2 linked regions of the Neorhizobium galegae genome follow. The protein of the gene in region 2 binds, or shares a complex with, the protein of the main gene of each other region. Links are inferred from orthologs where the notes say so. Each region holds a gene or a part of one and is shown on either strand. Other genes may lie near its edges.

Region 1 (3,310 bases), 130 kb from region 2 along the record:
GAGAACGCCATGCTGGGCAAACTTACCGAACAATTCGAGGCCGCATCCGCAACCTATGCCGAAACCCACGGAATGATCCGTGATCCCGACTGGTTTCTCCTGAAGCTGCAGGAGGAGATGGGCGAATTGACCCAGGCCTGGAACCGCACAACCGGCCGCGGTCGAAAGAAGGGCAGGAGCGACGAGGATCTCAGCCGCGACCTCGCCGACGAGACGGCCGATCTCCTCGGCCACGTCCTGCTCTTTGCCCGCACAAACCGGCTCGATCTCGCATCGGCGATCGAGCGGAAATGGCTGTTTAGGCCGGATGAGGGTGAGTTTACTGCCCGCCGTCCCTCACCGGCAATTTCAGGACGAGAGTTTCGACCGATGCGGCCGTTCCGATGGCGGCTCGGATGAATTCGCTTTTGGCGGACGTGTAGCTGTCTCCATCAAGCCGGAATTCTAAGGCAAGTTTGTATTTCAGCCCCTCGTACTGGACCGCCAGATCGGCATTGGCTCTCAGTCTGTCGCGAAAGAGCATTCGTTTCCGATGGGTCTCGTTGTCCGGCGGGCAGAGATAGACGCGCTGTCCCGGCTCTCCGCGGAGCAGAAACGCCCAGACGCCGTCGCCATGCCTTGAGCCGCGCGGTTCGTATCCCCAGGAATGAAGATGGCCGGAGGCGGCCGGCATGTCGGCGGCCGAGCGCAGCGTCGCGTCGATATCAATCAGCGGCTTGGCGGCTAGACCCGGAACGGCCGTGCTGCCGACATGGTCGATCGACACGACCAAGTCACCAAGAAGCGCCGCAAGCCTAAGCGCCGCCTCCGCGAAACATGCCGGCCAGGAAGGGTCGTAATCGACGATCTCGACCGGTGTTGGCATCAGGCCTTACGCCTTCGTCCCGCCCACCGTCACCTGGTCCATCCGCAGATGCGGCTGGCCGACGCCCACGGGGACCCATTGGCCGCCCTTGCCGCAATTGCCGATGCCGGTGTCGAGCTTCATGTCGTTGCCGACCATCGAGACACGGCGCATCGCATCCGGGCCGTTGCCGATCAGCATCGCGCCCTTGATTGCCGGACCGATCCTGCCGTTCTCGATCATGTAGGCCTCGGTGCAGCCGAACACGAACTTGCCGGAGGTGATGTCCACCTGGCCGCCGCCGAAGGAGACGGCGTAGATGCCCTTCTTGACCGAGGCGATGATCTCTTCCGGCGTCTTGTCGCCGCCGAGCATGTAGGTATTGGTCATCCGCGGCATCGGCGTATAGGCGTAACCCTGGCGGCGGCCGTTGCCGGTCGGTTGGACGCCCATCAGCCGGGCGTTCTGGCGATCCTGCATGTAACCGACAAGCTTGCCGTTCTCGATCAGCACGTTATAGGCGGACGGCGTGCCTTCGTCGTCGATCGTGATCGAGCCGCGGCGGTTGTCGATCGTCCCGTCATCGACGACAGTAACGCCGGGGGCCGCGACCATCTCACCCAGAAGCCCGGCAAAGGCCGATGTCTTCTTGCGGTTGAAATCGCCTTCCAGCCCGTGGCCGACCGCCTCGTGCAGCATCACGCCCGGCCAGCCGGAGCCGAGCACGACATCCATCGTGCCCGCCGGCGCGTCGATTGCGGAGAGATTGACGAGCGCCTGGCGCAGCGCCTCGTCGGCGCCGGTCTGCCAGTTGCCTTCCGTGACGAAATCGCCGAAGCCGATGCGGCCGCCGGTGCCGAACGAACCGCTCTCCTGCCGGTCGCCGTCACCGACGACGACGGAAATGTTGATGCGGGTCATCGGGCGGATATCCTGCACCCGGTGTCCGTCGGCGCGCAGGATGTCGACCACCTGCCAGCTTGCCGAAACGGTGGCCGTCACCTGCCGCACCTTGTCGTCCTTGGAGCGCAGATAGGCGTCGATATCGGTCAGCAGCTTGACCTTCTCCTCGAAGCTGGGGCTGCCGATCGGGTTCTCGTCGCCGTAATATTTCTTGTTGGTGCGCTGCGGAGCGGCCGTATAGGAACCGGAATAACCGGCGGTGACGGCCCGCACCGCATCCGAGGCGCGGGACAGCGCTGCCGACGAAAGCTCGCCTGCATGGGCATAACCGACCGCTTCGCCGGCGACCGAGCGCAGTCCGAACCCCTGGTCGGTGTTGAACGAACCGCCCTTGAGGCGGCCGTTGTCGAAGGTCAGCGATTCCGCCTGGGCATGTTCCACGAAAAGCTCGCCGTCATCGGCGCCGGTAAGCGCCTCGGAGAGGATCGAGCGCAGCTTGGTCTCGTCGCAGTCGAAAAGGTTGAGAAGGTCGGTGTTCATGAGTGCTCCTTCGGCGCTACCCTGTGAAGACGCGCGCTCTGCTCCAACCGATGTAGGTCCGGGGAGGGACCGAAGCAAGCCTATCCTGCGGGCTCAGGCGCGTTTGCGGCGGAAGATCATGCCGATGACGACCGCAACGAGGGCTGCGGCAAGGCCGTACCAGGTCACGGCATATTGGAGGTGGCTGTTCGGCAGGTCGAACTGGGTGACGCCGCCCTTGGGCCAGCCGCCCGGATTGACGATCGACCCATCGGCATCCACGAAGAACTGCACGACCTTCGACGCCTCGATACCGGTGGTCGAGGCCATGGCATCGAGATCCTTCCAGTAGAAGATGTTCTTGGCGAGATCGTTGTCCGGAACGATCGAGGACGGCTTTTCCCCAAGCCGCACCCGCGCATATCCGGTGACGGTCTGCGGGCCGGCAACTTCCCCGGCGGTACGGGTTTTCTGGTCCTTCATTTCATAGGGCACGAAACCGCGGTTGACGAACAGGATGCGGCCGTCGGCAAGCGTCATCGGGGTGTAGACGTAAAAACCGGTCTGGCCTCCGAAGGTCGCGAAGAAATGTCGCTCGCTGGCGTGGTCGAACGTGCCCGTGATCGATACCCGGCGGTATTCGATATCGCCGCCGGATTTCCGGATCGACTCGATATCGGAGAGCTGGACGGGTGCCGCCGCCCGCCGCTGGGCGATATCGGCAAGCAGGCCCTCCTTCCAATGCAGCCGCTCCACCTGCCAGGTGCCGAGCGACAGCAAGATGGCGAGCGCCGCCAGCACCACGACGGCGGTCGCGATCATCCGGCCACCGCCGCGGGCGGGCGTTTCATCGGATGCGGCTTGGGTGGGTGCCTTGGTCGCCATTCGTTCCAGTCCTCAAAAAGCAGAAGGGCGGCTTATCGCCGCCCTCCCGGAATTCATGTCCCCTGGCTCAATGGGCGAGCGGTGCGCCCCAGCCACCCCAGATGTAGATGGCGAAGAACAGGAACAGCCACACCACGTCGACGAAGTGCCAGTACCAGG
Region 2 (3,264 bases):
GTCGCATAGTCCGGATAGATGCCGACGATATCAAGCGCCGAAAGGTCCTTGAATTGGAGGCCTTCCAGGCTCTGCAGTTCGCCACCGAAGACCAGGTGCAGAAGTTGTTTCTTTTCGCCCGTTTCCGTCATTGTCCGATATCCGTCCGTTCCAGCTCCCCCGGTCTTTCCTGTGCTGCATTCCTCATGAAAGGTCAACCCGGTGCCAGGCCGGCAAGCTGGGGCAAAAGGCTGCGGAGCGCATGTTCGGCCCCGGCGGCCAACATTTCGTGGATGACACTCTCGCGGTTATAGACGAGCCGGTTGCCGGCAAGATCGATAAGGCGGCCGCCCGCCCGTTCGAGGATAAGGTCGGCGGCCGCCAGATCCCAGTCGTGGGAAGCGCGCTTGACGACCGTGCCATCGATGCTGCCGTCGGCGATCATGGCGAGCCTGTAGGCAAGCGATGGTACATGCAGCACCCGGCGGACTTCGTCGCGAAAATCCGGCTCGAATTTCTTGACGAGGTTCTCGTCGGCCGCGATAACCAGTTCGCCATTGCTGCGGCCGGCGGTGACCGAAATCGGCCGGCCGTTCTTCAGCGCCGGCCCATCCTTCATCGCGGAAAACTCCTCGTCGAGCGCCGGCGCGACCAGGACGCCGGCGACCGGCTGGCCGCGATGTACGACGGCGACCGAGACGCACCAGGTCTTCTCGCCGTTGATGAAGGCGCGGGTGCCGTCGATCGGATCGACGACGAAGAGCGTTTCGCGGCCAAGCCGGGCAACGTCGTCGTCGGTCTCCTCGGAGAGCCAGCCGTAATCCGGCCGGGCCGTCAGGAGCAGGCTCTGCAGCCGGTCGTTGGCGGCGAAGTCGGCGGCGCTGACCGGCGACCTGCCCTCGTTCTTCCACCAGACTTCCGGCGAGCGGCCGAAAAATCCGTGGGCGATGTCGCCGGCCTGACGCGCCGCGTCGAGAATGAGTTCGAGATCCTGGCCCCAGGCTTCAGCAACCGTCATCGGGATCAGCGTCCCGCCAGCGTCATGCCCTCGATGGCGATGGTCGGGGAGGCGACGCCGAACTTTCGGTCGATGTCGTTGGCCGGCGTCAGGCGCATGAACATGTCCTTGAGGTTGGAGGCGATCGTCACTTCCGAAACAGGATAGGCGAGTTCGCCATTCTCGATCCAGAAGCCGGTCGCGCCGCGCGAGTATTCGCCGGTGATCATGTTGACACCCTGGCCGATCAGTTCGGTGATGTAGAAACCGTTGCCGATCGACTTGATCAGGTCTTCGGGCGAGATGTCGCCGGGCTCCAGCGCCAGATTGGTGGAGGCAGGCGAGACGGCCGTGCCGCCGCGCACGCCACGGCCGTTGGTGGCAAGCCCCAGTTCGCGCGCGGTCGAGGTCGACAGGAACCAGTGGTTCAGGACGCCGTCCTCGATCATCACCATGCGTTCCCCGGACACGCCCTCGCCATCGAAGGGACGCGAGGAGGAGCCACGCACGATCAGCGGATCGTCGGTGATGCTGAGCCCGGCCTTCAGCACCTGCTGGCCCATCTTGTCCCGCAGGAAGCTGGTCTTGCGGGCGACGGACGCGCCGTTGATGGCGCCGGCAATGTGGCCGACGAAACCACGGGCGATGCGCGGATCGAAGACGACGGTGACGTTGCTGCCGGTATCGACCTGGCGGGGATTGACGCGTTTCACGGTCCGCTCGCCGGCACGGTGGCCGATCAGCTTCGGATCGTCGAGATCGGCGGCATAAAGGCGGCTGTCGAAATCGTAGTCGCGCTCCATCCTGGTGCCCTCGCCGGCAATGACGCTGACGGAGCGGCCGAAACGGGATGCCATATAGCTGCCGGAAAAGCCGTGGGAGGTGACGAGCACGAGGCCGCCCATGCCGGACGATGCGCCGGAACCGGAGGAATTGGTGACGCCCTCGACGTCGAGCGCCGCCTGCTCCATTTCGAGCGCCGCTTCGCGCAATGCATCGGTTGGCACATCGGTCGGGTCGTAAAGCTCGAGATCCGGATAGGATCTGGCGAGATCGGCTTCGTCCGCAAGGCAGGCGAAAGGATCTTCGGGAGAGACCTTGGCCATGGCGACGGCGCGCTCGGCAAGCACCTTCATGTCGAAGCCGGGATTGGCCGAGACGCTGGCGACCTGCCGGCCGACGAAGACGCGAAGCGAGAAGTCGTCGCTTTCGGACGCTTCCGTGCCCTCGACCTTGCCGAGACGGACGCTGACGGAGCGGGACCGGGAGCGAACCACGACCGCATCCGCCTGATCCGCTCCCGCGGCCTTGGCTAGATCGATCAGTTGGCTGGCGCGGGAAAGCAGTTCGGCGGAATCGATTTCAGAGGTCATGATTGCAAGCCTTTCATTCTCGTCCCATTTATTGTGCACTGTCAGAAGCATCAAGGGCGGCTCGCCGATTCTTGATTTCCCACCTTAGACTGAAAGCATCCTTCATGACCGCTCCCGACTCGCTATTTTCCCAAATGCTTCTCCTGCTTGCCGGCGCGGTGATCGCCGCCCCGGTGTTCAGGAAGCTGGGACTCGGCACGGTGCTCGGTTATCTTGCCGCCGGAGTGGTCATCGGACCGATCATGCAGCAGATCGTCGAGACAGAAGAAGTGCTGCATTTCGCGGAATTCGGCATCGTTTTCCTGCTGTTCATCATCGGGCTCGAACTGAAGCCTTCGCGTCTCTGGCAGATGCGCGGCGACGTCTTCGGCCTCGGGCCGGCACAGGTAGTGATCTCGGGATTGGTGCTGACCGGATTGGCGTATCTGACCAACATGGCGGACTGGCGCGGCAGCCTGATCGTCGGTTTCGGCCTTGCATTGTCCTCGACGGCGTTTGCCCTGCAGATCCTCAACGACGATGGCGAGATGAACAGCCGACACGGCCAGCGATCGTTTTCGGTGCTGCTGTTCCAGGATCTCGCCATCGTGCCGCTGCTGGCACTGATCACCATCCTGGCGCCTGGAACCACGGAGACGGAAGCCTCGCCGCTTCTGGATTTTGCAATCGCGGTCGGAGCGGTCGGCGCCATGGTGATTGCCGGCCGCTATCTTTTGACGCCGATGTTCCAGATCATTGCCCGCACCGGTGCGCGAGAGGTGATGATCGCCGCCGCCCTGCTGGTGGTGCTGGGATCGGCGGCGGCGATGCAGGCGGTCGGCCTGTCGATGGCTATGGGCGCCTTCCTGTCCGGCGTGATGCTGGCCGAGTCTTCCTACCGGCACGAGCTGGAAGCGGATATCGAACCCTTCCGCG

Evidence for each region.
Region 1: the proteins of LZK81_RS04495 (region 2) and tldD are in contact, whole or in part, in a solved structure (PDB 5NJ9), measured with the Escherichia coli proteins. The link is inferred for Neorhizobium galegae from one-to-one orthologs.

Annotation. Positions count from the first base shown.
Region 1 is NZ_CP090095.1:1,059,645-1,062,954, forward strand. What follows is about bases 80-3,070. They hold tldD (metalloprotease TldD), read right to left. Parts: upstream 2,288-3,070; coding sequence 872-2,287; downstream 80-871. Other genes in these bases: LZK81_RS05105 (GrpB family protein), read right to left, coding at 320-865; LZK81_RS05115 (SURF1 family protein), read right to left, coding at 2,381-3,070. Also shown: more of LZK81_RS05115, read right to left, coding at 3,071-3,151; LZK81_RS05120 (cytochrome c oxidase subunit 3), read right to left, coding at 3,219-3,310. UniProt on the Escherichia coli protein: Metalloprotease involved in CcdA degradation. Suppresses the inhibitory activity of the carbon storage regulator (CsrA).
Region 2 is NZ_CP090095.1:925,251-928,514, reverse strand. What follows is about bases 177-3,121. They hold LZK81_RS04495 (TldD/PmbA family protein), read right to left. Parts: upstream 2,350-3,121; coding sequence 1,003-2,349; downstream 177-1,002. Other genes in these bases: LZK81_RS04490 (monovalent cation:proton antiporter-2 (CPA2) family protein), read left to right, coding at 2,454-3,121; LZK81_RS04500 (3'(2'),5'-bisphosphate nucleotidase CysQ), read right to left, coding at 194-997. Also shown: LZK81_RS04505 (DUF4170 domain-containing protein), read right to left, coding at 1-131; more of LZK81_RS04490, read left to right, coding at 3,122-3,264.